Regions from separate parts of the Coralliovum pocilloporae genome, predicted to be linked through region 2. Evidence: riboswitches for the same ligand, from Rfam matches in the RefSeq annotation. Region 2 holds a riboswitch; each other region holds the start of a gene.
What was found. A riboswitch is a leader RNA that binds a small molecule or an ion and turns the genes downstream of it on or off. The one in region 2 is predicted to bind cobalamin.
Positions count from the first base shown of each region.

Region 1: linked by a shared signal. The riboswitch ahead of RA157_RS08925 (hypothetical protein) and the one ahead of RA157_RS12975 (ABC transporter ATP-binding protein) in region 2 are both predicted to bind cobalamin.
Region 3: linked by a shared signal. The riboswitch ahead of RA157_RS02980 (aromatic ring-hydroxylating oxygenase subunit alpha) and the one ahead of RA157_RS12975 (ABC transporter ATP-binding protein) in region 2 are both predicted to bind cobalamin.

Region 1 is NZ_CP132542.1:1,914,544-1,925,067, reverse strand. It holds gene RA157_RS08950 (3-hydroxyacyl-CoA dehydrogenase NAD-binding domain-containing protein) at 1-982, opposite strand, end outside; gene RA157_RS08945 (metal ABC transporter permease) at 1,074-2,030, opposite strand; gene RA157_RS08940 (metal ABC transporter permease) at 2,027-3,247, opposite strand; gene RA157_RS08935 (metal ABC transporter ATP-binding protein) at 3,291-4,106, opposite strand; gene RA157_RS08930 (metal ABC transporter solute-binding protein, Zn/Mn family) at 4,109-5,053, opposite strand; gene RA157_RS08925 (hypothetical protein) at 5,334-5,648, opposite strand; cobalamin riboswitch at 5,787-6,010, opposite strand; cobalamin riboswitch at 6,106-6,296, shown strand; gene RA157_RS08920 (DUF4198 domain-containing protein) at 6,455-7,246, shown strand; gene cbiM (cobalt transporter CbiM) at 7,377-8,003, shown strand; gene RA157_RS08910 (NikL family nickel/cobalt ECF transporter subunit) at 8,000-8,638, shown strand; gene cbiQ (cobalt ECF transporter T component CbiQ) at 8,653-9,423, shown strand; gene RA157_RS08900 (energy-coupling factor ABC transporter ATP-binding protein) at 9,407-10,093, shown strand; gene RA157_RS08895 (metal-sensing transcriptional repressor) at 10,433-10,524, shown strand, end outside.
Region 2 is NZ_CP132542.1:2,829,238-2,839,761, reverse strand. It holds gene RA157_RS13000 (type 2 periplasmic-binding domain-containing protein) at 1-139, shown strand, start outside; gene RA157_RS12995 (hypothetical protein) at 214-2,118, opposite strand; gene RA157_RS12990 (methyl-accepting chemotaxis protein) at 2,369-4,474, opposite strand; gene RA157_RS12985 (FecCD family ABC transporter permease) at 4,782-5,783, opposite strand; gene RA157_RS12980 (ABC transporter substrate-binding protein) at 6,053-7,003, opposite strand; gene RA157_RS12975 (ABC transporter ATP-binding protein) at 7,008-7,829, opposite strand; cobalamin riboswitch at 7,936-8,153, opposite strand; gene chrA (chromate efflux transporter) at 8,206-9,483, opposite strand; gene RA157_RS12965 (chromate resistance protein ChrB domain-containing protein) at 9,480-10,307, opposite strand.
Region 3 is NZ_CP132542.1:624,388-634,911, reverse strand. It holds gene RA157_RS02990 (GcvT family protein) at 1-2,400, shown strand, start outside; gene RA157_RS02985 (FAD-binding oxidoreductase) at 2,495-3,580, opposite strand; gene RA157_RS02980 (aromatic ring-hydroxylating oxygenase subunit alpha) at 3,586-4,821, opposite strand; cobalamin riboswitch at 4,927-5,121, opposite strand; gene RA157_RS02975 (5-oxoprolinase subunit B family protein) at 5,288-6,049, shown strand; gene RA157_RS02970 (5-oxoprolinase subunit C family protein) at 6,046-7,092, shown strand; gene RA157_RS02965 (LamB/YcsF family protein) at 7,121-7,888, shown strand; gene RA157_RS02960 (D-amino-acid transaminase) at 7,896-8,750, opposite strand; gene RA157_RS02955 (aminotransferase family protein) at 8,821-10,161, opposite strand; gene RA157_RS02950 (Lrp/AsnC family transcriptional regulator) at 10,342-10,524, shown strand, end outside.

The DNA of each region.
Region 1 (10,524 bases), 910 kb from region 2:
CTTCTGCTGTCTGCTCAATCAAGGTTACGGCAAATCCCGCCCGTTCAAACGCAACGGTAATCCCCGCTCCCATCGTGCCAGCACCAATCACGGCCACAGAACTGACAGGCCTGGGGCTGATTCCTTCTATCTCGCTGACCTTACCAGCGGCCCTTTGACCAAAGAACGCATGCCGAAGCGCTTTCGCCTGATCACTTTGAACAAGCTCCATGAAGATCGCCCGCTCTGCAGACAGTCCGTCCGGGAACGTCATCGCCTGGCTGTTCAGGACGGATTCGGCCGCTTTCACCGGAGAGACCTGCCCTCGGGCTTTCTTCCCGATAGCTGCAAGAGCGGTCGCGGCATCCTCATCCGATAGGCCTTCAACCGGTCGTTCCGAGGTTTTCGCATGAGCCCGGTCACCTTTCAGGCGCTCAGTCAGAAAAGCCTTCGCGGCTTCTTCAAGCCCGTCCACCGCGACCAGATCGCAGATACCCAGATTTTCGGCTTCTGATGCCGTAATCCTCCGCCCCGAGGTTACCAGCTCAACCGCCTTGGCCACACCAGTCAGCCGAGGCAGGCGCTGGGTGCCGCCAGCGCCGGGAATGATTCCAAGAGCAACTTCCGGCAGACCGATCTCGGCATCTGCTGACATGACCCGGTAGTGACAGCCGAGCGCCAGCTCAAAGCCACCTCCCAACGCTGTCCCGTGGATTGCAGCCAGCCACGGCTTGTTGCTTTGTTCAATAGCATTGATCACATCAGGCAAGGGCGGCTCTAGAGGCCCTTTGCCAAATTCCCGGATATCAGCCCCTGCGATAAACGTTCGTCCCGCACAGATGAGAACGCAACCCTTGACGGTCGCATCCTGCTCCACCTGATGAACAGCATCCTGCAGTCCCTGGCGAACAGTCTGGGAGAGCGCGTTGACCGGCGGATTATCAACACGAATAATCGCCAGAGGGCCATCAACCAGAATGGAAACCGGGCTGTGCTCTGCCATGACATCTCCTGAGTTCCTTCGGCATTACAGGAACAGGTTAAGGCTGACCGGTCGGTCAGTCAAAGCCTCTCTGTCATCAGCTGTCAGGATATCAGTCAGTCATCAAACTGGTATGACGACGCTGGGCCCGGCGACGCGGCACAACCCCGTAACGGGGGGCAAACACCATGGCCAGCACCTGACAAAGCCCGGCCACCAGAGCGATCATACCTGCGGCAGACACCGAATGATCGAACCCCAGCAACAGGGGACCGAACGCTGCCAGCCCATAACCGCTTATTCCGCTGAACACCGAGACCACACCGCTGATCACCAATTGTCGCGACAGGCGATCCGTCAGCATTCGTGCGGTCGCGGCCGGGCAGATAAACATGGCAATGACCAGAATGGAGCCCACAGCATCAAAGGCGGCGACGGCTGCAACAGCCGTCATGAATGTGAGGGCAAAACCGAGCTTCCGGGATGAGATGCCCAGGCTGTCCGCCAGTCCCGGATCAAAACTCGTCAGCTTCAGTTCCTTAAAAAAAGCCAGGATGAAGATGAGCACACAGGCTGTCACCAGAGCCAGACGATGCACAGCATCAGGCAGATCCTTGAGCACTTCCGGGTTTAGCAGGTCCGACCAGCTGGATGCAGACAGCCATACGGCGCTTTCCAGATTGCCATAGAGGGCATGTTCCACATCCAGATGCACCGCGGATGTGTCGCTTTGCTCCAGCAGAACCACGCCCGCTGCAAACATGGTGGTAAACACCACCCCCATGGCCGCTCCTGGCTCCACATTGCCCACACGCCGGATAACTTCAATCAGGCCCACTGAGACCAGAGCCGCCAGCGCCGCACCCAGCATCATCGGCCAGGTGCCTGTTGTGCCGGTCACGAGAAAACCGACAACGATACCGGGCAAAACCACGTGGCTTATCGTATCGCCCATCAGGCTCTGTCGTCTCAGCACCAGATAATTGCCAAGCAGACCACAGGACAGTGCTGCCAGGACACCGAGCAGAATGGAGGGAAGGTCGAACTGCAGGAAAATCTCAAGGCTCATGCGGGCAGCTCCTGCACGGTCAGCCGGGCTTCCAGCTCTGAGATCAGATCGCGCGGCAGCACTTCCTCTATCGGGCGGAGCGACCAGTCATCCATCACAAGCGCCTCTTCCGGGTAATCCTCACGGTACCTGTTCCACAGAGCCTGATCGCGAACCATCCGCGCCGCCGCACCACGACCCTCCAGGGTTGGTGTTCCATCCCGGCGGATATAGCGGGACCGGCGCAGGACCCAGCGTGTCATGGTATCGAAGATCGGTTCTCCGCGTGCCAGTGCCAGAAGCCCCTGACGTTCATGCACCACACGCTGGAACCGACGGTGCCGGATCAAGGCCGCAAGAACACCCCGGTGCGGTGCGAACAGCAGCGACAGAACGAACAGTGCGAACAGCACCAGCACAATCACGCCTCCGGTCGGCAGGTCCGGTGCTGTTGAGGAGATGACGGCTCCTGTATAAGAGCCCACAGCCCCCAGACCGGATGAAATCGCCACCATGGGCGGTAAGCGGTCTGTCCAGAAGCGCGCCGCCACCGGTGGAATAATGGCCAGGGCAATGATCAGGATCAGCCCAACAGTTTTCAGCCCGATCACCACGACAGCCAGAAGCAGGCCCAGCATGGCAAGATCAATGCGACGGGATGACCAGCCTCGCGCTGTTGCATAGTCGGGGTCAAAACAGACCAGGCCGAATTCCTTCATAGAGGCAAGGATGATCAAGAAGACCACAAAGGAAGCCACGGCAATCAGAACGGCCTCACTCTTCAGCAGACCTGCTGTTGCACCAAGAAGAAACCCTTCCATGCCGGCCTGCCCTCCGGTTGGCATGGCCTGGATAATGGTCAGCAGCACAATGCCAAGAGCGAAAAAGGTCGACAGCACTGTGCCAATGGAAGCGTCTTCGGTCAGCCGCGTGTTGTTCTTGATCCACTCAACACTCAAAACCCCGATGGCAGCGGATGCGGCTGCACCGGCCAGAAGCAGCGGCAGACTGCGTCCGTCACCAAACAAGGCTGTACCGATGAGGAAAGCAATTGCCACGCCGGGCAATGTTGCATGACTGATCGCGTCAGAAACAAGCGCCCGCTTGCGCAACAGGACAAAAACCCCGATAGCCCCGGCACCAGCTCCCAGCAGTGCCGCCCCGACAGAGACCAGAACGGTGTTGTATCCGGCCTGCATGAAGAAGGCAGACCAGAACGTTCCCCAGACAGCACTCATAGGATCGGCCTCATGAGATCAACTTCATGGGATCAGCTCCGGCTTACAGTTCGGCTGAGTGACGCAGGGCGTTCAACTGTGTCTCGGCCAGACGGCCACCATAGGCCTTCTGCAGGTTATCGGGGGTGAACACATCGCGGACAGAACCATCGGCAATGGTCTGACCACTGAGCAGAAGCACATGATCGAAATAGTCCGGTACGGTTTCAAGATCATGGTGAACGCAGATCACCGTCTTGCCATCATCCACCAACTTGCGCAGGACTGTGATGATGGCCCGTTCGGTTGCCGCATCAACACCGGCAAACGGTTCATCCATGAAATAGACATCAGCATTCTGGGCAAGAGCACGTGCCAGGAAAATACGCTGCTGCTGGCCGCCGGACAATTGCCCGATCTGACGGTCAGCGAATTCTTCCATCTCAACCAGTTTCAGATAATCCATGGCCTTCCGGCGATGGGACCGGCCAACCCAGCGGAACCAGCCGATTTCGCCATACAGCCCCATCAGCACAACATCCAGAGCCGTTGAGGGAAAATCCCAGTCGACAGAGGATCGCTGCGGGACGTAACCGATCTGGCGGCGGGCCTGGTCAAACGCGCTGCCGAACACACTTACATCACCGGAAATACGCGGGATCAGACCAAGTGACGCTTTGAGGAAAGTGGACTTCCCGGCGCCGTTCGGGCCGACAATCGCAACCAGTTTTCCGGCAGGTGCCGAGAAAGACACATTCCAGAGAACAGGCTTACGGTGATAGGCAACGGTCAGACCATTGACCGCAAACGGGCTTTTCGGGTCCAGACGCGGGGCAATGACCCCATGATCAGCAATCAGTTCCACAGAGGCTCCAGACATGATCAGCTCCCGGCCCCGAGGCGATTGTTCAATCCGCGCGCTGGAGCATTACCGCCAAGTGCACGGGAAATCACCGTGGCATTGTGATCCAGCATACCGATATAGGTGCCTTCATAAGTCCCAGGCGCACCCATGGCATCTGAGAACAGCTCACCACCCACAATGACCTTGTGCCCACGGGCGGCAGCTCCCTCGACCAGCGCCCTGATATTGCGCTCGGATACGGAGCTTTCCACGAAAACCGCTGAAACCCTGCGCTCGACCAGCAGATTGACCAGCTCTTCGATCCGCAGCAGCCCGGCCTCGCTCTGGGTGGAGATACCCTGAATACCAAGCACCTCGAAGCCATAGGCCTTGCCGAAATAGCCAAAGGCATCGTGAGCTGTGACCAGCACGCGGCTGTTTTCCGGAACCGACAGGGCCGAGCGTTTTACATAATCGGACAGAGCATCCAGTCTCGTGATGTAGGCTGCAGCATTTTTGCGAAATTCCGACTCGCCCTCCGGATCAAGGCGGATCAGTTCGTCGCGGGCATTCTCCGCTGCTTCCTTCCAGAGAGCAGGGCTCATCCAGATATGTGGATCAAACTTGTCAGGATATTCATCACTGGCAAACAGCTGCTCCTTCGGCAGGGTTTCTCCCAGCGCGATGACCGGCTTTTTCTTCGCCAGTTTATGAAGCAGCTCCTCCATCTGGGCTTCCAGATAGAGGCCGTTGTGAATGATCACATCCGCCCGCCCCAACAGGATCACATCGCTGCGGGTGGTGCGATAGGAATGCGGATCGACACCCTCGCCGATCAACGTGCTGACATCCGCCCGGTTTCCGGCAACTTCGGATACCAGATCACCGATCATCCCGACCGTGGTGACAATGTTCAGCTTGCCCGCATGGGCTGGCATAACCATCATCAGAACAGCAACAATCAAGACAGACAGACGACGCATCAACGCATTCTCACTTCTGAACTTCGATCCTGGATCTTTAATGCAAATAATTCGCAACTGCAAGAGCAGATCACACTTTTTTGCGAATGACTTGCAACAAGAACACTAGGCCGCACACATCATCGGGATTTTCAGAAGCTATATTTTTCAGAGATTTATCAGTGATCTACATAAGTATCACGATCTATCGCGCCGCGCCGTATCCCTCAAACACAAAAACGGGAGCGCCATGCACTCCCGTTTTCAGATTGGAGTCTTGCCCCCAAAATACTCCACACTCTCAGTTCATAAGAGCTCGTCGCTCTGCAGGCTGCGATGTGGCGCGCCAGTCGAGCGGCATACTGGCCACCTGCTCCATGAGCTCGGCAACTGGCCCGGACGCGTCAGGACCGGCTTCTTTCAGAAGTGCCCGCGCCGCTTCTACAGGATTGACGTGATCAGGCAGACTTGCCAGCCAGAGCCCCAGCGCCAGACCGGCCTGGTCTGACCGGCCATAATGCGTCCGCTCTCTTCTCTCTCTGCGGGAGGATCTGGCTGATCGTCTCCGCATGCCGGTCATTCGGCCATTTATGGAATTCAGGTCTGTCGCGTCCATACCAGTATCCTTTCGTACAGGCTCCAGCCTGCTGTGGTATGTTCGCGGGGAGTTGTCAGATGGACGCCGGATGGCCTGAGCCACCAAATCGCCCCTGCAATCGCCCTCCGCGATTCGGTAGCCAAGGCACACCATCAGGCATGCCGGTTTCATCAGGCTGGTTTCCGGACTGAAGAGCGGTCAGATGACATCTGAACCTGCGTAACACCTTCCCAGGACAGACATCCCAGTGGCCTTGGTTACGCGCAACTCTATCACCGTTGCGGGGGCAGTGCCGGACTTAGCATACGCATCACCGGCTTCCCAATTATCTGCGACACATCTTGTGGGTGAATCGCAGCACCTAACGTACTCATCATCACGAGGTTTCATGCAGATTGCAATCCGCAATCATCCGAATGGGGAAAATTTGTCATAACCGTGGCATATCTGAATTGCGCTTACGGCAATCCAGTGCTACATCCCGTCGCTGACGGTTCCGTAGATTAATAGGGAATGTGGTGCGGCCTCCGGCCAAATCCTCAGCTGCCCCCGCAACTGTAAGCGACTACGACGGTTCATAAAGCCACTGGACAGATCTTTGTCCGGGAAGGCGAACCGCTCGCATGACCCGCAAGCCAGGAGACCTGCCGTCAACCGATGATCGCGACCAAATGCGGGCGTTCATCGATGGTGTCCCGACGCCGGGGTGAGCGTCAGGTCTAAAGGCGGCATTGCCTGACACCAGTCGTATGCGTCTTTGGCCTTTGAAGTCCCCGAGCGTCTCCATTGTTTTCCGCTCCCTCGTGAGCTCATGGAGACCTTACATGTTGAAGAAAATCCTGGCGGCCACAACCGCCGTACTTATCGCAGGCACAGTGTCTGCTGCAGCCCATTTCCAGCTTGTCTACACACCGGAAGTCAATCTCGAAAAAGCTGGCGACGTTCCGTTCAAGCTCATCTTCTGGCATCCGTATGAAGCAGGCCATGTGATGGATATGGGCCAGCCGGAAGCCTTTTTTGTCATCCACAAAGGCAAGAAGACCGACCTTCTGGGCGCTGTTAAGCCGATCTCCTTCAAGGGCCCGACCAATGATGCCGCTGCTTTTGAAGCATCTGCCAAGGTCAAGCGCAACGGCGACTATATCTTCGTCGTCGAGCCGGCTCCCTATTATGAAGGCAGCGAAGACATCTACATTCAGCAGATCACAAAAAGCTTTGTGAACAAGGGCGGTGTGCCGACTGACTGGAATTCTGCCCTCGGCCTTAAGACCGAAATCGTGCCGCTTGTAAAGCCAACCAACATTCTTGCCGGTTCCACCTTTACCGGTCAGGTTCTGGCAGACGGCAAGCCGGTCGCCAATGCCGAGCTCGAAATCGAGTACATGGCTGCTGAGCCGGATATGGAAACCAATGCGGCCAAACCGGCAACAGTTACGCCTCCTCCGGGCGGTGCCGTTGCTCTTGTGACCGACGAAAACGGCATGTTCTCCTTCGGCGTTCCAAAAGCCGGTTTCTGGGGCTTTGCCGCTCTTGGCTCTGGTCCTGTCAAGGAACATGAAGGCAAGGAACTTTCCCAGGATGCAGTTATCTGGATCCGCGCCTACGATATGGAATAGAGCCTAGGGTCAAGACTCATTGCTCATGCCCATTCTGTTCATCTGGGACGTACAGAATGGGCAGAAACAAGAGCGCCGGACGAAAAAATGACTATCGCGGAATGGACGTAAACAATGAGTTTTGACCCTAATGCATATCGTTGACGGAGCACTTTCAACAGAAGTCCTGATCGGGGGCGGTATCATCACCGCCGCCGGCCTGGCACTTGGGCTCCGAAAGCTTGATATGGAGCGCATTCCGGCTACGGGCATTCTGAGCGCCACATTCTTTGTGGCGTCTCTTGTGCATGTGCCGCTTGGTCCGTCCAGCGTGCACCTGATCATGAACGGCATGGCAGGTGTTATTCTCGGTTGGGCCGCCTTTCCCGCGCTTTTTGTGGGCCTTCTGCTACAGGCCGTGTTCTTCGGATTTGGCGGCGTTACCGTTCTCGGCGTCAATGCAGCCAATATTGCGTTGTCAGCAGTTATTGCAGCTGCAATCTGCCGCCGTGGCATCTCCTCTCCCAATCTGAAGATTGCCATGATCTCAGGCGGTATTGCAGGGGCGCTGGCCATCGGGCTGACAGCCCTGTTTGTCGGTATCAGTCTGGCTTTTTCCGGTGAAGAGCTGATTCCTGCAGCCAAGCTTGCTTTCTTCGCCCATATTCCCGTAATGATTATCGAGGGTCTTTTGACCGGTGCAGCTATTCTTCTGGTCCGCAAGGTCAAGCCGGAACTTCTGTCGGCCTCCATTCCAACTGCGGGGCGATCCTCATGACACTCTTTCAGTTTTTTGCACGCCTGGCCCTGGTCGCCTGCTTCTCCCTTTCCATGCTCACACCTGCCCTGGCCCATAAAGTCATTATCGGGCTTTACGCGGAAGGAGATCATATCGAAGGGGAAGTCGGCTTTTCCAACGGAGATATGGCGAAGAATGTGCTCGTCGAGGTTTTTGATTCGTCCGGAAAGAAACTGGGCGAAACCAAAACCGATGATGAAGGCATTTTCATTTTCAAACCGACAATCCGGATTGACCATGTCTTTACATCCAATCTCGGACAGGGGCATGTGGCCAATGGCACGCTGACTGTTGATGAAATGCCGGAAAGCCTGAAGGCGGGATCTACCCCCCAACAGCAAGCCTCCACCACATCAGGCCCTGCAACAACAGAAACTGGCGAACCTAATAATTCCGCCTCAGCAGCCGTGAACAAGGAAGAGCTGGAAGCAGCGATTGCCAAGGCTGTTGCAAAGGGTGTCAGGCCCTTGCGCAAGGAACTGCAGAGTTTCCAGGACAAGCTGGACCTGCAAAGGGTTCTCGGCGGTATCGGCTATATTGTCGGCCTGTTCGGCGTTGGTTTTTATCTAGCAGCCCGGCGAAAGCTGGCTGACCAGAACAGCGGAAAGGCCTGATCATGGGTCACGCCATGTCACAGGACGCGAGACGGCTTATCGGCCCTGCCGGACTAATCGGCGGTGCCGATCCCCGTCTGCGGATTGTGACCTGCGTGGCATTCTCCTTCGTGACCGTGGCGCTTGACAGTTTCCCGGCGCTGTTTATGGCGCTGGGTCTGTCTTTTATGGCTCTTTTTGGTTCCCGCCTGCCCATGCGGCGGACCCTGAAGCGCATGATTACCATGGACAGCTTCATCATCTTCATGCTGGCAACCCTGCCCTTTACCATGCCAGGCACAGAGCTCTTCACCCTGTTCGGCTATCCGGCCAGTCTTGAAGGTTTCTATCGGGCGTCTGAAATTGCCCTGACAGCCAATGCAGTGGTGTTGATGATGCTGACACTGGTCGGCACCATGGATGCGGTCATTTTTGGCCATGCGCTCTATCGGCTGCGTGTGCCGGAAAGCCTGATCCATCTGCTACTGTTTACGGTCCGCTATATTGACGTTATCCAGCAGGAGTATCAGCGCCTTCGTCTGGCTATGCGGGCCCGGGCCTTCAAGGCCAGGAATTCCCTGCATACCTATCGGTCCTTCGGCTATCTTATCGGCATGCTGCTTGTGCGTTCACTGGAGCGGTCAGAGCGTATCCTTCAAGCGATGAAATGTCGGGGCTTTTCCGGAAAATTCTACCTGCTCGATTCCATGCACCTGCATCCGCGCGACTATTCTTTCGCAGCGCTGTCCGTCATGGCACTGATCGGGCTTATCCTCATGGAGGTCGGCTTTGGACGTTCTTTTTAATCTCGCCGATATCCATTATTCCTACCCGGATGGCCATACCGTCCTGACCGGCGCCAAATTCGCGCTCGTTGGTGGTGAGCGTCTGTGTCTTACCGGCCATAACGGTGCGGGGAAAAGCACTCTGTTCCACATCATGGTCGGCCTGATTCAACCTCAGTCCGGAACTGTTGAAGCCTTCGGCAAAATCCGCGGAACTGAAGCTGATTTCCGCGAGGTCCGTCAGCGGGCGGGTCTCGTCTTTCAGGACCCTGATGACCAGCTCTTCTGCCCGACTGTGGCTGATGATATCGCCTTCGGCCCACTAAACCTTGGCAAGTCGCGGGAAGAAGCACTGGCTATTGTGGAAGAAACCCTCAATCAGCTCAATCTGGGCAAGTTTCGTGACCGCGTGACACACAAACTGTCCGGCGGAGAAAAACGCCTGGTTTCCCTTGCATCCGTTCTGGCGATGAAGCCGGATGTCCTGTTGCTGGACGAGCCGACAAACGCGCTGGATGAAGGAACCACCGAGCATCTGGTGGATATCCTCTGCAATCTGCCGCAGGCCATGGTCGTCATTTCCCATGACCCCCATTTCCGAACCCGTATCGGCACCAGAACCCTGAAGCTGCAAGATGGCAGGATTGAAGAACTCCAGCCCAAGTGTCGCCATGCTGCGGACACGGCCTGATATTTTCCAGGACTTCAGACCGGACATCTGAGAGACGCAATTCTTCTGCAGTTCCAAGATTCAGACCCATAAACTCCGACTCTCCACCCATCGACGTCTCCTCACACAAAATGTGATCGAGGTCTCATTGCTTTTATCCCCTCCCCCAGGATAGGATATGGCGGATTGCGAGCGGAACGTTTCGGTCTTTGCTTTGGCTTCATCAGAAGCCTTTGATGAGATTACAGAAGCGCCTGATTTGATGGCTCAGCCATCTGCAATCGATCCGTCGGGACCCAAATCGGGACGAGGACAGGGCGCATCCATGATCGGGACCGCGCCCCAGCATTGGAGCAGGACATGCGGCATCAATCCCATGGGGATATCATCAAGCGGCTGAAGCGGGCGGAAGGCCATCTTCGCAAGATCATATCGATGATGGAGGATGATCG
Region 2 (10,524 bases):
GCGCTTTTATGAAATTCTGAACCGTGAGATTGCAACAGCAGATTCACTCCTTGATAGAGCATATAGAGCAACCTTTGGTGATGCCCCCCGCAGCAGGCAGCTAGAACTCTTTTACTGGAGCATGCGCGGCTCTAATTGAACCGATAAAATTACCTTTTCTGCCAATGGGAGTTCCATTACCCAGAACTCCCATACTGGCTACATAGTAATCTGCTACCGCACCACCCGGGTTGAGAGCGTGGTGATGTTGTTACCCGGAACATGCTCCGTATTCCGCCCCTGTCTGTTGATCAGAAAGCGTATCTGGGTGGAATTGCTGCTTCCGCGAATGCTGGACGCCGGGATCCGGATGGCTGCGGACCAGTCGTAATAGGCAAGACGGCAATCAGTAGGCAGAGGAATTGGCTGTTCATAGACGATCCGGCCAGCCACCGACACAGCGAGTGTGGGCGTTCTGCCGGTTGAACAGTTCTGCCGGTCGTTCAGAGAGAATTGCAGCCTGTATACCGGCAGAGATCCGGTGGCACAGTCTGTCAGGTTGCCTCGACCTCCCCTGCCGCACAGTTGGGCCGGGACAGTGTCGAAAAAAGATCGTGTTGCCCGAAAGTTCACAGGATTTTTTCCACTGGCATTGCCTGGCAGTGCACAGGTATTGCTTCTCTGAACGAGCGTGGAGTGAATGGCCCATTCCGGCGTTGTCGGTCTGGTTCGCTGCATGGGGTGACGTCCATAGCGATACTGAAAGTAGGCTGTGGTATAGGCCGTCGGGTTCTGCTGACGCATATCGGCATTGGCGGTACCGGGGAACGGATGGATAAAGGACCGGGCAAATCCGCCACCTTTTGCAAAGCCCGGCAAGGTGTGAAACAGCTTTGGCTTGCGAAACCTGTGGCTGCTGGCACCTGAGCAGGCATCAGCGTCATCATCATAATTATGCACCTGCCCGAACAGATGACCCAGCTCATGGGTGATGACACCTACGGACGGAATGTTATTGGCATCCGGGTAATTGCTCCGGCGCAGCATCAGCAGTGAACTGTCTGCCCAGCAATCCGACCAGCCATTGCAATCCCCGATCCGCCAGGGCTCTGTTTCACCCCTGTTGAGATAACAGACACCTGCCGTGGCATTAAGAGGCTGGATCAGTGTGTTGAGCCGTCGCGGGCAGGCATTGTCGACAATCTGGATCTGAATATCAGCTGGAATATCTGCCCGCACATAGGTCTGGTTTTCGTTGTCCAGACAGGGCTCGGTCCTCGGCTCAAATGCAATCTTCGTGTTCTGGATGGAGGCAACCCGGTCAAGTGCCAGATGAACATTACGTTCTGCCTGGGACCCTCTCGGGAAATCCTCTTGGCAGATCAGCACATCAAGCGGCCGACCAAAGGCTGCGCGCTGCAACGGGTGCACATCTTCAAGCAGGGCCCAATGTTCTGGCCGGAAATCAAGCGGATAATAGGTGAAGTCACCCCGGTTGACAGAAAAGACCTCGGCCCGGGGCTGGGCACAACGCAGCGCCAGACCGGTAATCGTGTCATTGTTACGGTGAACATCGAGGCCAACAGCAATCTCGCCGCGCGAACAGGCTACCGCCTGGCTCCATCTGGCGCAGTTGGTTCGGCGGAACCGCTCCGGGCTGCCACTGGTCACCACCGAGTCATCAAGCCGCGCCAGAAACTGGCCTCCATTGACAATATTGACGCCTTTGAGCCGCCGATTGGAGCGACGGTTATTGCAGACAGCCAGCGAAGCGATGCCGGGATAGCCCAGGGTCTGTCTATCCACTTCGACAGTCTTGATGCTGCGTGCATTACCACCACAGAGATTGAGCGTCCGCGTCAATCGGGCACGAGCGCGATCGTCATCCATCAACCACCACCATGCGCGGACATAACAGGGTGTGTTACCCCGTTCTCCGAAATCCAGACGGTAAAGGATCGCGTTTTCCGGCCTCAGAAGGCGTTCGACCCGCTGACCGGTGAAGCCGGAAACCGGTGTCGGTGATACCGGTCCGAGAGACAGTTCAACAATCCGCGCACTGGCCTCTTCCAAGGCCAGAACCGGTGCCAGCACCAGAGCTGACAGCAAGGCACGCCGCGCCTTTTGTATAAGCGTCATGAAATCCCCCCAGATTCGCTTGCTCATCTTCTATCAGAGACTGCCGGCGCTCCTCCCCGAGCGACGGATACAGGCTATGTTATCCCTCACCCCATTATTTGCAACCTGGGAACGATTAAAAGACGATATAATGCATACTGCATATAAAAAGGGTGGTAACGCACTCATCGCTGCCACCCTGTTCATTCAAACCAACCAAAGCAATCGGGCAGGCTCAGTTTGTCATCGCCTGCCCCTTTTCTCTTTGACCCTATGCGACTTCACGCACGCCAGTCAGGAAGCCGTCCACTTCTGCCTTGAGGCGGTCCGTTTCAGACTGCAGGACATTGGCAGATGAGCTCACCTTGCGCGCATTTGCCCCGGTTTCATCGGCTGATGTTGCCACTGAGGTAATGTTGCGTGTCACTTCCTGAGTGCCGTTGGATGCTTCCTGGATGCTGCGGGCAATTTCCTCAATCGCCTGGCTCTGCTCATCAACAGAGTACTGGATATCGGACGAGATCTCGTTGATTTGCTCAATCGTGTGAGTGATCCCCTTGATGGCATCGACCGCACCATTGGTCTCGTTCTGCACAGACTGGATCTGAATGGAGATTTCTTCTGTCGCTTTGGCCGTCTGGTTGGCCAGCTCCTTCACCTCGGCTGCCACGACCGCAAAGCCTTTACCGGCCTCACCGGCCCGGGCCGCCTCAATGGTTGCGTTCAGAGCCAGAAGGTTGGTCTGTTCCGCAATCTCGGTAATCAGCTTGACCACTTCACTGATCCGGTTGGCGGCATCAGTCAGACCTTCGATCCGGCCATTGGCGGAATGAGCCTGATCGACAGCCTGACTTGCCACATCCACGGACTGTTTCATCCGGCCACTGATTTCATTGACAGATGCCATCAGCTCTTCAGAAGCCGAGGCCACAGTTTCCACATTGGTCGATGCTTCTTCAGAGGATGCGGCCACAGACGCACTCTTGGAACTGGTGTCATCCGCTTCAGACATAAGCGATATGGAGGCGTCATTCAGATCCTGAACCTGGGACAGCACAGTCTGAGTCAGGCTGGTTACCTGCTGGTCAAAGTTCCGCGACAGTTCACGAACCCGTTCAGCACGGGCGGCATCCTGTTTCTGGGCTTCAGCCTGCTGATGTGCCAGCTGCTCGGCCTGATGGGCCTTGTCCCGGAAGATTTCGAGTGCGCGGCTGACCTCACCAATTTCGTCGCCGCGATCCGTGTCCGCAATCTCGATGGTATAATTGCCATCGATCAGAGCCTTGATAGTCGAGATTGCCCGGCCAATCGGTTTGCGGACGACAGAGTTCCCAACCCCATAGACTGCCCCTGCCACAACAAACAGCAGAGCGACACCGATACCGATAATGGTCACCGTGATTTGTCGCGAGGCTGCTGTCAGCGTGTTGTTGGGAACATTGGCCACAAGTGACATGGTCGCATCCGTTCCACCAATGCGGAGCGGGATGATAATCCGGGTCACTTCCGTGCCAAGGCTGTTGGAATACCCTTCGTAAGTATAGGGCTGCGCATTTTTCACTGCGGCTTTGACAGCACTTTCATGAGCGGCATCAGCGTCCGACCGTCCTTCAGCCCAGTCCTTGCCAAGAAGAGCAGCATCCGGATGTGACAGCCAAACGCCATTCTGAGACAGAAGATGCACAGAACCGGTTCCCAGCGGACTGATCCGCGACAGGGCATTGGCCAGCGGCGTCAGCAGGATATCGGTACCCGCAACCCCAATCGTCTCTGAGCCGTTTTTCAACGGCACACCAAAGGAGACGCCGGTCACTGTCTGACCATCCGCTTCCCAGCTGTAAGGCTCGGTCACATAGTCCTGACCGGAGATAAACGGCGCATTGAACCATTTCTGCGCTTCGGGATTTCCGACATCCGGAACCGATGTGGGCTTGTAGCCAATCTTGCCATCAGCAAGACGGAAATAATAAGGGCGCCAGTCACCGTGCTCATCATACTTTTCCGTATCGGCAAAATCAGCGTCGCGTCCGTCAAACCTGTTTTTTGGAATAACGCCCCATGTTCCTGACAGGTTCTCATTTTCACGCAGTGTCTTTTCAAGCAGCGCCATCCAGGCGGTGCGGTCTATGGCTTCTGCCTCGCGCAGGCCATTGAGCGTATCACCAAGGATCTGCGCAGAGGTCAGACCTGTTTCCATCTGCCTCTTTACAAACTCGGCCTGCTCGCGGGCAACGGCTTCTGCTTCTGCGAGGGCCTGCCCTGTTGTTGTTTCCGAGACCTGCCAGCTGATCACGCTGACACCAGCTGCAAGCACCACTGTGAGTGCTGCAACTGTCATACCGATCAACTTTGTTGTTATCTTTGCATTTTTCAGCATTTTTTGTCCCCAACCTGCCGATACCCGAGCGTGCTCTTGATCGGCGAACTGTTTCCTGGAGATCGATACGTAAAAACACCTAACAATCTCTTGCGAAAACGCGTGCGTCCGTAAAAAACTTAACTGAATTCATGTAAATAAAGTCTTCATTGACAGCATCATTCAAGAAACAACCTGAGCGGAAACACAGTTCAAAACCGAATTTTGCTTATTGGTTACAGAAATCATAGAATTGGTTTTTGATGGTGCTAGATTTGGTCGACATCGTCTTTGCTACCACCTAGGGTCAAGCTCCAGTCGCCTGCCTTTAAAGGCGGCGCAGCATGCTCATTACAAACAGAGCCCCGATGGCTGAGGTAATAATGCCAATCGGAAGCTCCTGCGGCGTCAGAAGCGTCCGGGCAAGGCTGTCACTGACCAGCAGAAGACAGGCACCAATAAGAGAAGACAGGATAATAAGCCGACCATGAAGAGGCCCGGTGATGGCACGTGCCAGATGCGGCACCATCAACCCGACAAAGCCGATGACACCGGTTACGGAGACAAAGGCCGAGGTCGCAAAAGCGGCAACCATGAAAGCCATTCTGCGGGTATTCTTCACATCAACCCCGAGAGTCTGGGCTGTATCATCACCGGAGAGAAGTGCGTCCAGGTCCCGGCTTTTCCAGACCCCATAGACGCCAACAGCCAGAAGACCAGCAAGCGCAATGGGCAGGATATCCCACCGGGCAAGCCCAAGGCCGCCAATTGTCCAGAACAGGACTGAATGCGCGGCCCGCTGATCTCCGGCGAACACCATGTAATTCGTCAGCGACAGGAAAAGGAAAGACACCGCCAGACCGGTCAGGACCAGTCTGGCAGGATCCTGACGCACACCGCGAGCCATCAGCAGCAGGACCGTAGCTGATGCAATCAGCCCGCCGCAAAAGGCAGCAATCGGCAGAGTCCAGACTCCAAGAACATCGCCAGTAACAGTAATGACCAGTACCGCACCTGCGGCAGCGCCCGATGACAGGCCAAACAGAAACGGATCGGCCAGATCGTTGCGCGTTACGGTCTGGAGAATACAGCCCACGACCCCAAGGCCAGCCCCAACCATGATCGCCAGCAATGCACGGGGCAGCCGGAGGTCAAGGATAATGCGAGAGAGCGGATGCGGTTCATCCTGACCGGACGGGAAGACAGCTCCCCGGATGGCTTTCCAGATGACATCGAACGGAATATCAACCGCCCCGACCGACACAGCCAGAAAGGCAAGCCCCAGAAGCCCGGCACCTGCCGCCAGCACTGCAAGAATGAACCGCACCATCAGTCTGATACCAAAGGAACTAAATATTGAATCATTTGACCGAGATTCATACGCGGTCCGGCAAGGCGCGGATGGTGATGTGGTATGGATACCATGAACCATCTGCAACGACGCCTGGAACGCGCAGAAATCCGGCCTTCGGTGCCGTCCAGTCGCCCACCGGACAGCGTTTCTTCTCTCGACCGATGCCCCGCATCGCCCTTCAAAAAGCGCCTTGCCGATGAACGGCTGGGCGGCATCACATGGGTCAATATTAAGGTCCTTTGGTATTAAAACGCTTTCGGATACATGGCTTTGGTGATCTTGCCTATAGCCTTGATATTAGCCGGTCCCGGTGTCAGTTCTTCATAGCGAAGGGCGACATAGCGCCCGTTCTTCACGGCATCCGTATACTTCATCACCGGATGCTCCTTGAGGAAATTCATCAGGCCCTTGGCACCATCGCCATTCTGGTAATCCAGCAGGATCAGGAATTCCGGATTGGCAGCCGCAACGGCTTCCCAGGACGCGGTTCCCCAGCTGGTTTCCATGTCACCGGTGACATTTTCGCCGCCTGCAGCATCGATCATTGCCGTGGTGATGGCATACTTCCCGGCGGTAAACGGCTTGTCCGCACCGGAATCATAGAGGAAGACGCGCTTGCGACCCTCAGCAGGCACAGCGTCTTTCAAGGCCGCCAGTTCTTCCTTCCAACCCTTGACCAGAGCTTCCGCTTCATCGGCCTTGTCAAACACCTTGCCAAGCCGCAGGACATCACCAAACAGCAGGTCCATTGAGGCAGCTGGACGTGTTTTGTCCAGGTGGATACAGCTCTCGGACAAGACCATGGTCTTGATGTTGTGTCCTTTCAGAATATCCGGCGTCACATCTCCACCCGGCTTCATGCCGTAATACCAGCCGGCAAAGAACAGATCCGGAGATGCGCCCAGGAGATTTTCCAGAGACGGATATTTCGGGGCAAGTTCCGGTATGTCCCCGCGTTTCTTCTCGAAATCGGCGCTGGTCTTGTACCAGCCGGAAATGCCGGTCACGCCGACCATCTTGTCCTGCAGGCCGAGCGCGAATGCCATCTCGCTCATATTGATATCGTGAACCACCAGCCGTTCAGGCGTGGTCTCGAATGTGAGTGGCTGACCGCAATTATCAACCGTTACAGGCTCGGCCTGCACGGCTGTGGCCATGAGCAATGCAGAAAGAGCTGCACCGTAAAATCTGATCATCAGTCTATCCTTTGGTTTGAATACAGGTGTTGGAACGCTCTCGAGAGGCTTCAGCCTTCCCAAGATCAAGTGTCGGGAGAAAACCTCGCCCATCCGGATGCGCCAACCGGAGCAGGTCCACGTCAAAAACCTGCCGCACATTCGGTGTGGAGAGCGTTTCAGACGGGGAGCCAAGATCGATCAGCCGGCCGCCATCAAGCAGAGCAACCTTGTCGGCAAAACTATCGATCAGGGTCAGGTCATGGAGTGCAGCAATAACCGCCATGCCGAACCCTGAAACAAGGTTCAGAATGTCGCCACGAGCCCTTGGATCAAGGTGGTTGGTCGGCTCGTCCAGAACCAGCAGGTCCGGTTTCTGACAAAGTGCGCGGGCTATCTTTGCCTTCTGGCGTTCGCCCCCGGAAATCCGGTCCATGCGCTTGTCCGCAAGTGACCCAAGGCCGAGTGCATCCAATATGGCATGCATGCCTTCCGCAGTTTCTGCCTGGCTGAGCTGATCCTGTCGGGCGCGGGTTCCCAGCCCTACATATTGCGTGACAGACAGGCGTCCATCTGGATCATCCGCCTGCCCCACATAGGCAATCTGCCGGGCCCGCTCTTCAAAGCTGAGCGTCTGCAGGCTGCGGCCATTCAGCCTGATTTCTCCGTTATCCGGGCTCAACAGGCCGCAGATGGTCCGGAGCAATGTGGTTTTGCCTGCGCCATTCGGACCGACCACAGCGAGCCGTACGCCATGGCTGACCCCAAAGCTCACGTCAGACAGCAAAGCGTCGCCCCGCTCGGAGTGAACGGTGACAGCATCAAGTTCCAGGAAAGATGATCCCATCTGCCTTGTGCTCCGCGATCCGGCGGCGGCAGGTCAAAAGGCAGATTGATCGGGTGACATTGAGATGTGCCATCCGGAGCCCCTTAACCGGACTTCCCCGCCCGGGTTGAGTGAATTCCTGATGGCAGGTCTCCTGACTCGCGGATTACAGCGCTCCCGACCCTTCCCGGCCTGTTTCAGGCCAGTGGTTTTGCCGGGTTTGCTCCTCGCTCACAGTTGCGGGGGCAGCTACGGATTAGGCACCTGATGGTTAAGCCTCACCGTATTCCCTTTTCATTCCGGAAATATGCTCGATTCCCGAAAACCATCGGTTGATGAATAACCCCGTTCAGGAGGTGGAGCAAGATGAAATCATCCCGTTTATCCAAGCACCTGCTCAGACGAGCGAAAGGCTGGCCAGCACGAGTGAAAGCCCTCCGCAGGCGCAGAGGGTGAGAAGGACACTCCGACGGAGGCTTAGCAGCAGCACCATAGCCAGCGCGATGAAGATAAGAACAGCATCATTGAAGCTGCCGAGCTCAGGCCGCAACAGGGTCAGGACAGCCAGACGCTCTGTTGTCACAGTTTCAAACAGCACGTGGATTGCAAACCATATGGACAGATTGAGAATGACGCCAACCACTGCCGCCGAAATGGATGCAAGCGCGGCCCGCAATCGGGGTTTTGATGTGAGCCAGGCAATATAAGGGGCACCCGCAAAGACCCAGAGGAAACAGGGTGCAAATGTTGCCCAGAGCGTTACCCCTGCCCCCAGAACTCCGGCCCATAGACTAACATCGCCCTCAGCCCGTGCTGCTGCCAGAAACCCGACGAACTCTGTCACCAGTATCAAAGGCCCCGGTGTGGTTTCCGCAAGACCGAGTCCGTCAATCATCTCTGTCGTGCTCAGCCAGCCATGGTTCTGCACCGCGTCCTGCGCCATATAGGCCAGAACCGCATAGGCCCCGCCGAAGGTCACCGTTGCAAGCTTGGAGAAAAACAGGCCGAGCTCAGTGAGAATGGGCAAACCGGTTACCGGCTCAACCAAAGCCAGCGGCACCATCCAGATGGCGAGCCAGACCAGAATAGTGGCACAGGTTCTGGACAAGGGGATATGAGGTCGGTCAATCACCGTCCTCTCACCCGCCTGTGCCGTGACAAAGCCGAGACAGCCTGCCGCCAGAATGATGACAGGAAACGGAATTCCGAGAAAGAACAGCGCCACAAAGGAAAGCCCGGCGGTCCACCAGTGCAGCCGCGATGTCAGGCTGCGCCTGGCAATCCGCCAGAGTGCGTCAAACACGATCACCAGAACGGCGGCCTTCACTCCGAGAAACAGGGCTTCAAGAGATGGTGTGTTGCCGAAGGTTACATAGAAGCCCGCAAAAGCCAGAACCACCAGCGCCCCCGGTAGAACAAACAGTAACCCGGCCACCAGACCACCCAGAACTCCGTGTTGCCGCCATCCCGCGTACGTCACCAGCTGCATGGCCTCCGGCCCCGGCAGCAACATGCAGAAAGACAGAGCATTCAGGTAATCCTGCTCACTCAGCCATTTCCGCTCTTCCACGACCATCCGGTGAACCAGGGCAATCTGAGCTGCAGGCCCGCCGAAAGACAGAACCCCGATCTGCCACCAGACCCGGAAGGCTTCATAAAAACCCGGGCGGGTCATGGCTTGCTTCCTGGTGCGGGCCAATCATGACCTTCATCCATACCATCCCGGGCCCAGCGATAGAGCGCATCATAGAGCAACATGCCTGCATCAAGCTGCATCATGTCATCTCGCACCATACGCGACAGACCGACTGATAAGGCCAGCAGCCCTGCCGCCTGTGGTGCGAGATCATGTCGATTGGTATCAGCACCGCGAATGACAACGGCCATCTGGTCCAAGGCGTTGGATCGCAGGTCGAAATCCTCCATAAAGGCATCAAAAGAACATCGCTCACCGCGATGGCTGAACCGAACACCCTCAACGTCAAATGGTATGGCATTGAACTTTTCGGCCACCAATGCCACGTCCTGCTGCGGCACAAACAAAAATTCCGCTGTGGGGTCAATAAACCGCCTGACCAGCCAAGGGCAGGCTATGCGATCAATTTTCGGACGATGTCGGGTGACCCACCGGGTTTGCCCCTCTTCCGTGCGCTGAAGCATGCCAATTTCCTCGCGCATGGGCAGCGCTGCATCCCTCCAGGCAAACTGTCCACCCTGCAGAACCTCAACAGCCCAGCCATCCGATCGCAGCAGAGCTGCCACTCCTTGCGATATCTTCCGCCCCTTCTGGCAATAAACCACCACGCGCTCTGCCTGTCGCCTCTCGAGCTGTGCCTTTAGGGCTGCGAGATCCGTATGCGGACTGCGAAAGGCTCCGGGGATCAGACGCGGATCGTCTTCAAAGTCTTCTTGTATCCTGAGATCGACAAGACCAGGCGCATCGGGTGTGCCGATCAGGCGGTAAAGCTGTGCAGGGGTAATTTCATTAAATGCAGGCATGGATTGCTTCCTCTCGAATGACATGCGCAAGTATGCGCAGACAATCTCCGGTCTTCTGGAAGCGAACCTTGGGTCTAAGCCTCACGGGGCGTTCGCAAGCCCCCTGCCATCAGGATATCAATCCAGAACAGTTTTGTCAAAAATCAGTTGCAGTATCATCAGCACACCATTCTTCACATTTCAGACATAGAATCATCAGAGGGTTTGAACAATGCAG
Region 3 (10,524 bases), 1.7 Mb from region 2:
ATCGGCGGTGGTGTTGTTGGTTGTTCCATCCTGTTCCATCTGTCTAAATTCGGCTGGAAGGATGTTGTTCTGCTTGAGCGGGATGAACTGACGTCCGGATCATCCTGGCACGCGGCTGGACAGATTCACACCATCTCGTCTGATCCCAACATTTCCCGTCTGCAGTCCTACACGATTGATCTCTACAAGGAGATTGAAGAGACATCCGGGCACTCCGTGGGCCTGCACATCACTGGCGGGTTCTATGCGGCGTCCACCAAGGAGTGGTACGACTACCTGAAGCGTGAACGCTCCAAGGCCCGTTATATGGGCCTGCATCAGGAATTCATTTCTCCGCAGGAACTGGCAGAGCGTCATCCGCTGATTGACCCGAAACACTATTATGCGGCTCTCTGGGATGATCAGGATGGTGATCTGGATCCGTCCGGGGCAACCTATGCCTTTGCCAAGTCCGCGCGCGTTCACGGGGCGCAGTACTTCACCCATTGCGGGGTCACCAGCATGAGCCAGCGTCCTGACGGCAGCTGGGATCTGACGACGCCGAAGGGCACGATCAATGCGGAATATGTGGTCAACTGCGGCGGCCTCTGGGCGCGCGAAGTAGGACACATGTCAGGTATTCATCTGCCGGTGCAGCCGATGGAGCATCATTACCTGATCACCGAGAAGATTCCGTTGATTGCCGAGCGGATGGAGAGCATGGGTGAAGCGGGTCGCCTGCCTGCCGGTATTGACTATGAAGCGAACATCTATTTCCGGCAGGAGCGGCAGGGCATGCTGCTTGGCACTTATGAGCCGAAATCGACGCCGTGGAAGGTTGACGGCACGCCATGGGACTTCGGCCATGAGCTTCTGCAGCCTGATCTGGACAGGATTGCCGACCGCCTTGAAATGTCTTTCGAGCGCATCCCGACCATTGGGGAAGCAGGCATCAAGGACATGATCAACGGGCCATTCACGTTCGGCCCCGATGGCAACCCGATGATTGGCCCGGTTCCTGGTATGAAAAACTACTGGGTCGCGGTCGGTGTCATGGCTGGTTTCTGTCAGGGTGGTGGTGTTGGCCTCACCATGGCTGAGTGGATGATTGACGGTGAGCCGTCCATCGACGTGTGGGCTATGGATGTCGCCCGCTTCGGTGAGTTCGCAACCCCGGACTGGGGCACCGTTAAGTCTTCAGAGAATTACGAACGCCGTTTCGTGATGACCTTCCCGAATGAAACCCTGCCCAAGGGACGCCTTCAGAAAACAACAGCGCTTTATGATCGTCTGATCGCCAAAGGCGCTGTTATGGGGCAGGGCTTTGGTCTTGAGAATGCGCTCTGGTTTGCGGATGGTCCGGAAGACGCCCATGAGGATCCCACATTCGAGCGGAACCGGTCACATGATTATGTGGCTCGGGAAGTTGCCGCTGTTCGGGAAGCGGTGGGCGGCATTGAGATTGCCAACTTTGCCAAGCATGAGTTCAAGGGTGAAGGTGCCCGTGCCTATCTTGATCGCGTATTGGCCGGGTATGTACCGAAGACGGGTCGTCTGACCCTGACACCCATGCTGACGGAAAAAGGCCGCCTCTACGGCGATCTGACGGTTGCCTGTCTGGCGGACGATCACTTCATGCTGTTTGGCTCTGGTGCCATGCAGGAGGCGCATCGTCGCTGGTTTGAAAAAGACCTGCCGGAGGGTGTGACCTACGGGAATGTCTCTGACGACTGGCATGGCATTGCGCTGTCTGGCCCGAAATCGCGCGAACTTCTGGCGCGGATAACCCGCGATGATGTTTCTGCGGATGCCTTTAAGTTCCGCGACTTGCGCCAGACCTTTGTCGGTGGTGTGCCTGTTATCCTGAACCGGATCAGCTTCTCAGGTGAACTTGGTTTTGAGATCTATTGCCGTCCGCAATATCTGCTGCGTTTGGCGGAAGCCATAGAGGATGCCGGTGCTGATCTGGGGTATCGCTGGTACGGCGCACGTGCGCTGATGTCCATGCGTCTCGAAAAAGGCTGGGGCGTCTGGACGCTTGAATTCCGGCCGGACTTCAATGCGGTTGAATCCGGTATGGACGTGTTCATCAACTGGAAGAAGGATTTCGTTGGCAAGGCTGCCACTGAAACCTTCCGTGATGAAGGTGTCGAGCGGAAGCTTGTGACCATGACGATCGATGTGGACGGCATCGATGTGTCAAACGACGAAGCAATCCTCAAGGATGGGGAAGCCGTCGGCTATGTCAGCTCTGGCGGCTATGGACATCGCGTTGGCCAGTCAATGGCCATGGGATACGTTTCTGTGGCCAATGCTGAACCGGGAACCAGGCTGCAGGTCGAAATTTTGGGTGAATTTTACGATGCAGAAGTTCTCGGCGGGCCGATCTATGATGCAAACGGTGCCAATATGCGCGTCTAGGGTCAGGACCCCGGCCTCAGTTGGCTAGATAAGAGAAAAGCCGCCCGCAAAACTGCGGGCGGCTTTTCAGTTTACAGAGCAAGTCTGTAACCCGTCAGATATCGATTTCCACGCGGCCGATCGGATTGGAACAACAGGCGAGGATATAGCCATCGGCGATGTCGTCTTCTGAAATACCACCTGAATGAACCATATGAACGTCGCCGCTGACTTTCTTCACCTTGCAGGTACCGCAGACGCCAAAGGTACAGCCTGACGGGATATTCAGGCCGGAAGACCTTGCAATGCCGAGCACTGTGTCTGTCTCCGTGCAAGGCGTGCTGACGTCGGACTGTGTGAAGACGATTTCTGCCTCTTTCTGCTCATCCGGAACGGTATCGTCGATTTCCTCGACCTCCGCCACGGTTTCAGCTGGCGCCCCGAAGCTTTCCTGATTGTAGTTATCCATATCGAAGCCGAGCGCGTTCAGGATATCGCGGACGGCCTGCATGAAGGGCTCGGGGCCACAGCAATAGACTTCCCGTTCCAGGTAGTCCGGTGCGATCATCGACAGCATCACCTGGGACAGTCTGCCACGATAGCCGGTCCAGGCCTGAAACGGGTCATCTTCTTCGACGACAAAATGCAGCTGCAGACCGTGCACACGCGAAGCCATGTATTCGAGCTGGGATTTCCTGATGATGTCGGATGGGCGACGGGCACAGTTCACATAGCAGATATCGGGGTCCTGTCCCCGGTCATAGAGATACTGTGTCATCGACAGGCTTGGCGTAATCCCGGAGCCTGCTGAGATGAACAGGAATTTTCCGTTCGGGCGTTTCGGTAGGGTAAAAACGCCGGCTGGGCCCTTCGCGTTCAGTCGCATGCCTGGCTTCAGGTGATCCATCATCCAGCGTGTGCCGATACTGTCAGGCTGGGCCTTGACCGTTACTGAGATGGAGAGTGGTCTCGACGGTGATGACGAGATTGTATAGGTCCGCCAGACGATTTCACCTGGTACGGGCAGTTCAAGGGTCAGGAATTGCCCCGGCTGATAACGGAACCAGGCACCGGATGGTGCCCGGAACGTGAACGTTGCCGTATCTTCAGTTTCGCGAACCACAAGAGTGCACTCAAGGGCTTCGTCGTCCGACCAGATGGCGGAATCGTCCAGGGTTTCGAAATGTTGATGAAGACCCATTTCGCCTACTCCGCAGCCGCTACATTCAGTCTTCTCATGCCGGAGAGAAGACGCTCGCAGTACCAGTCAATGAACTGGATAACACCGCTTTCCTGGGTTGGAGAGTACGGGCCGGGCTCATAAGCCGGTGAATTGATGCCGCGCTGGTTGTCCTCAACCACGCGACGATCTTCATTATTGGTGGCTATCCAGACTTCTGTCAGGCGTTTCAGGTCATAATCGACACCTTCCACCGCATCCTTGTGCACAAGCCATTTGGTGGTGACCTCTGTTGTGGTCGGGGAAAGCGGGGTGACGCGGAAGACGATGGAGTGATCCGGCAGGAAGTGATTCCAGGTGGTCGGGTAGTTGAACTTCAACAACGCACCCGCATCATTGAACGGAACAGAACCCAGTTTTTTGCTGACGGCTATCTTGCCATCCATCGTGTAGCTTTCCGCCTTCTCCTTCAATGGCATTCTGGCAAGCCGGTAGCGCCCGTCTGCGCTCAGATGGAACCCGGAGGCCAGTCCGGCCTGTTCACAGCGGTCAAAATGTGCCTGAAGGTGAGGAGGTGTTGTGCCGCCCTCGATGCCGGTAACCGCTGGATCATCAGGGAATGTGCGGCAGAGTGCGGGATGGTTTCCACCGCAATGGTAGCATTCGCGGTTGTTTTCCCAGACCAGTTTCCAGTTGCCATTCTCGACGATGGAGCTTTCATAAGCGACCTTGGCATTGCCGAGGTCATGATGCCGGAGATAAGGCCGGGCCAGCTCTGCAAATCGATCGAAGTCCGGGGCATGGTTGGCGAGGCAGATGTAAACAAGGCCTTCCAGCTCGCGACAATGGACAGGTTTCAGACCATGCTTGCTGGCGTCAAAATCAGGACCCATGTCTCGCGCCCAGAGAAGTGAGCCGTCAAGTTCGTAGGTCCACTGATGATAAGGGCAGACCAGTTTTGGCGTATTGCCCTTTTTAGCGGTGCAGACGGCCGATCCGCGGTGGCGGCAGGCATTGTGGAAGGCCCGAATGACCTGATCCTGACCGCGAACGATGATGACGGAGTAGGCACCGACCTGATGGGTCACATAACTGCCAGGCTTTGCCAGTTCACATGCGGGGATCGCAAACAGCCAGTCCTTGTAGAAGATCTCGGACATGTCATAGTCGAAGATGGACTGATCTGTGTAGAAAGGCTGCTCAAGCGAGTGAGCGGACTTGCGATTAAGCAAGTGCATGAAAATATCGGATTGCTGATACATGATCGACCTGATTTTCTGCCGCTACCCCGCGGCAATACAGGCAGGCGAAAGTGAGGGCGCACCGGAAAGACAGGCCGGATCCACGCCGTTCACCGCCACCCGCGGTTGACGTTGACAAACAAGGCTGGTTTCCGGACTTGGACGGGGTCTCGCGACCGACATGGCACCTTCCCGGATTTCCTCAAACCCAGTGGTTTTTGCCACGTTCTGCCCGTCCTTACCGTTGCGGGGGCAGTGCCGGATTTTCACCGGCTTCCCAATTCTCCGCCCGCAGGCGGCACCTTGATTTTCCGGACGTTAGACCGATTCAAAACTGTATCTGACGACAAAAACGACATGATTTAAAATAGAACAGACACCATGTTTCCGACTGTGTTGTGAACCGCTTGGTTTAAATCCGGTCTTCACAAACCGGCTCGACCATGTACAAATCGGAACCTGTTTTCTGTTTGAAAGAGTGTTCGTTTTGACGCTGTCGTCTTCTGTCTCTGAACCACAATATCCGTTGATCCGATCGGTCGGTGAGGCGGCGGTGACCGTTGAGTTTGGTGACAGGCTTGATGAGCGTTGCAACACGGCGGCCATCGTGTTTGATGCGGCCTTGCGGACGATGGCCCTGCCACAGATCCTGGAAACAGCACCTACCAATCGATCTGTGCTGATCCGGTTTGATCCGCTTGACCTGGCTCCACAGACCCTGCGTGGACTTCTTTCAGATTTGCTGTCTGACCGGGACTGGTATGCATCTGAGTTGCCGGAGGGGCGAAGTCTCTGGCGTATTCCAGTAAAATATGGCGATGAGGAAGGGCCAGACCTTGAGGATGTGGCCGCTCTTCTGGGTGTTGAGGCAGAAGACGTGATACATCAGCATTCTGCGGACCGCTTGCGGGTAAACATGATCGGCTTTTCACCGGGATTGGCCTATTGCGGAGCTTTGCCGGAGCCATGGGACTTTGCCCGGCTTGATCATGTCAAACCGGAAGAGCCGGTTGGGTCGATTTGTGTTGCTGTTCGGCAGACCGTTATTTTCCCTATAGCCATGCCAACAGGCTGGCGGCGGATCGGGCTGACACCATTCCGCAATTTTGATCTCCAGCGTGATCCGGTTTTCCTGATGGAACCCGGTGATGAAGTGGCATTCAAGCCAATCTGCAAAGATGAGTTTGAGGATCTGATGACGCGTGTTCTGTCCGGCGAAAGCGTAGTGGAGCGGGAGGTGCTGTCGTGAACCCTGTTCTCCGCGTTTTGTCCGCCGGGCCTGCTGTCAGTGTGCAGGACCTGGGGCGTCCCGGCTATCAACGTTATGGCGTGACCGAAGGCGGGGTGGTTGATGCCTTCGCCTATCGGGAAGGTTCAGCCCTTCTGGGGCAGGCATCAGAGCTTGCAGTGCTTGAGTTTTATGGCCTTGGTGGTCGTTTCCAGGCGGAGTATGGAGCTGTCGATGTGGCGCTGACGGGGGCATGCTTTCGAGCCTCCGTTGATGGCACACCTGTTGTCTGGCGTTCGGCATTCCGGCTTGAAGAGGGGCAGGTGCTCGATATCGGTGGCGCGTCCGGTGGTGCTTATGGTTATCTGTCTGTGGCTGGCGGTTTTGATGTGCCGATGGCCATGGGCGCGCGTGCGACCCATGTAAAGGCGGGGTTTGGCGGGTATCAGGGGCGGATGCTTCAGGCGGGCGATTGCCTGAAGATTGGTGATGGTCCTGCACGATCGAAGCTTGGGGAAGCCCTGCCGGAACCCGGGTATTTCGGACGGTCTGTCATTCGCATTCTCTGGGGTGCGCAGGCGCATTATTATTCAGAGGATGAGCGGGCCCGGTTTCTGGCCACCGAGTTTCAGGTTTCCTCCAAGCGGGACAGAATGGGGGTTCGGCTGGATTTTGCCGCAGACCCGTTCAACACTGAAATGGCTCTGTCGGGAACATCTGACGCGATTTCTCTCGGCGATATTCAAATTCCGGGGGACGGTTTCCCAGCGGTATTGCTTGCTGACAGGCAGCCCACTGGTGGCTATCCACGCATTGCAACGGTGATTGGTGCTGACCTGAATGCTCTGGCGCAATTGCCAAGCGGCAGCCGTTTCCGTTTCCAGCTGGTTGATGAAGAGACAGCACTTGGCTGCCTGTCGCGTTTCAGGGCAGAGCTTGAGCGTTTGCCGAGCCTGAGCACGCCTTTGTTGAGAGATCCGTCCGAGATGGATGACCTTCTGTCCTATCAGTTGATTAGTGGCGCAGTCGCTGATGGTGATATGTTGCCCTGGGACAGGGATTGAGCGCGAACAGAAATGGAATGAAAAGACAATGACATCCTCAATTGATCTGAACGTGGATCTTGGCGAATCCTACGGCCCGTGGGTGATGGGTCATGATGCCGAGATGCTGGATATTGTCACCAGCGCCAATGTTGCCTGCGGCTTTCATGCCGGTGATCCACAGGTCATGGATAAGACAATCAGGATGTGCCAGGCGAAAGGTGTCGGTATCGGCGCGCATCCTGGATTCCGGGATCTGCATGGCTTTGGGCGTTATGAAATCCAGGGTATCCCGCATGATGTTTTGTCGCGTGATATCATCTATCAGATCGGCGCAATCCAGGCCATGGCCCGGGTCAATGGTGCGCACGTCCGCCACGTCAAACTGCATGGCGCCTTTGCCAATATGGCCAGCCGTGACAAGGCCCTGGCGGATATGTATGTGGAAGCGGCACGGGCCGTTGATCCAGACCTTTACGTTGTCGCTATGGCGTCAACCGCACTTGAAAAAGCCACTTTGGAGCAGGGCGGCAATATCGCCCGTGAGGTCTTTGCTGACCGTGCCTATAATGATGACGGAACCCTTGTATCCCGGTCAGTGCCGGGTTCTGTCATTCATGATGCTGATATGGCGGCGGACCGTGTGCTGAAGATGATTGATGATCAGGCGGTCACGTCCATCAATGGTGTGAGAACGCCCGTCAAGCCGGAAACCATCTGCGTCCATGGAGATAATCCGGCAGCGGTTGCCATGGCATCCGCTCTGCGAAACCGACTGGAAAAGGCCGGTATCGCAGTGAAGATGTTCGGAAGCTAGGCCGGTCCTAGTCCTTGATGCTGTTCAGGGCTTCTTCGATATAGAGGGTTCTCAGACGAGTGGCGATAGGGCCAGGTGTTCCGGTTCCTATGTCGCTGCCGTCGATCTTGACCACAGGCATGACAAAGGTTGAGGCAGAGGTGACGAAGGCTTCATCTGCATCCTTTGCTTCGTCCGGGGTGAAGGCGCGCTCTTCAATCGGCATGCCGGTTTCTTTCGCCAGTGCGAGAACAGCCTTACGGGTGATGCCGTGCAGGATATCGTTGCTCAGGTGACGCGTGATGATGGTGCCATCTTTGACGATATAGGCATTGTTGGAACTGCCTTCGGTAATGAAACCATCCTGATGCATCCAGGCATCGTCGGCACCCGCCTCAAACGCAGCCTGTTTCGCCATCGACTGGGCGAGGAGCCCGACGGTCTTGATATCCCGGCGACGCCAGCGAATATCCTCAAGCAGAATGACAGACATGCCAGTCTTTGCCTTCGGGTTATCAATAACGGAGCGTGCCTGAGTGAAGAGAACGAGAGACGGCTTGGCATTTTTGGGGTAGAGAAAATCTCTGTCCGCAGCGCCGCGTGTGACCTGAAGGTAGACGCCGCCTTCTTCCACATTATTGCGTTTGATAAGCTCGTTCTGAATCTCTTCAATATCGGCGTCAGAGGCCGGAGCGGGCATATTCAGCTCATTGAGTGACCGGCGCAGGCGGACCAGATGTCCTTCATTGTCAATCAGGCGGCCGTTCAGGACAGAACTCACCTCATAAACACCATCTGCAAACAGGAAGCCGCGATCGAAAACCGAAATTCTGGCGTCTTCCTCCGGCAGATAGTCGCCGTTCACATATACAATCCTGCTCATAGCATTTGATCCGATTTGTTGCCGTCAATGGGGCTGGTTTAACACGTTTTCGGGCCTTGCCGAGCGTCTTTTATGCTTGTTTGCCGAAGATGGTTTCAAGCCCGTCTGCCAGTATCTCCAGTGTGGCGTCCACGTTGGCTTTTGTCATGATCAATGGCGGGGACAGGGCCAGTGAACTGACAGTGGGAAGCGGGCGGATAATCAGGCCTTTTCTATAGCAGGCTTCAGACAGTTTACCGGGCATTTTCTCGGATGTTTCAAACAGGGTCTTTGTCTCTTTGTCGGTAACAAGCTGAATACCTGCGAGAAGACCCCTGCCCCTGATCTCACCGATATTGGGATGGCGGTCAGCCAGCTTCTGAAGCTCCTGATGCAGATAGGTGCCGACGGTGCGGGCATTCTCAATCAGATTATCCTGCTCAATAATATCCAGAACCGTATTGGCAACTGCTGCACCAACTGGATGGCCGGAATAGGTATAGCCATGGGCAAAAGCGCCGAAAAGCTCGGAGCCTTTGCGCAGAACGTCATGGATTTGGTCAGAAACAAACGCGGCGGAATAGGGGAACGTGCCAGCGGTCAGGCCTTTTGCGGTGGTCATCATATCAGGCTTGATGCCGAGTTCTGGGCAGGCAAACATGCTGCCGGTGCGACCATATCCGCTGACCACCTCGTCAGCGATAATCAGGATGTCATGTTTGCGGCAGATCTCCTGTACACCGGCCCAGTATCCCTCTGGTGGAGTGATGACGCCACCTGCGCCGATAATCGGCTCACCGATAAAACCGGCGATGGTCTCAGCACCTTCTTTCTCAATGGTCTCCTCCAGTTCCCGGAGCAGCCGGGCTGTATAGGCGGCCTCGGTTTCTCCTTCCTGTCCATAGCGATAGAAATGCGGGCAGGAGACATGGACGACGAAATCCAGTGGCAGGTGGAAACCTTTGTGAAAGCCCGGAAGACCTGTAAGGCTGGCAGTGGAAATGGATGTGCCGTGATAGGCTTGCCAGCGGGCAATAACCTTCTTCTTCTCAGGCCGCCCCTGAATGACATTATAGTGCCAGAGTATCTTGATCAGCGTGTCATTGGCGTCCGACCCTGACGATCCGAAAAAGACGTGATTCAGCCCGGCTGGTGCGAGATCCGCCAGGCGTTCAGACAACCTGATCTGTTGAGCGTTGGAAAAGCCGTTGAACGTGTGAAAATAATCGAGTTCGGAGACGGCGGTTTGCATGGCCTCTCCAATTTCCTTGCGGCCATGGCCCACATTCGAACACCAGAGGCCAGCAGTGCCGTCAATCAGCCGGTTGCCATCCTGATCAATCACATGCATGCCGGATGCGTGCTGCATAACGCGGGGGCCGGTTTCCTCAAGCAATTGAATCGATGTTGCCGGGTGAAGAATATTCTGCATAGCAATGATCATCCTGCCTTGGTGCCTGGAAAAATGCCGCATGCCAACGACGGCGTGAGGCACTATTTGGCTAAAATTCAAGCACAGGCGGTGCGAAATGTCTTATCGGCTTTGCGGAAACGGTTGCGCTTTGATGTGGTTTGTGTTTGTTAGGCCGCAGATTATTCGGAAGAGAGCATTATGAAACTGGATCGGATCAATCTCAAGATTCTCGCAGCCCTTCAGGGCAATGCCCGGATTACCAATCAGGATCTGGCTGATGAAGTAGGGCTGTCTCCCAGTGCCTGTCTGACCCGAACGCGCTGGCTGGAAGAAGCGGGATATATCTCCAGTTATTGTGCCATGGTTGATCTGGACAAAGTT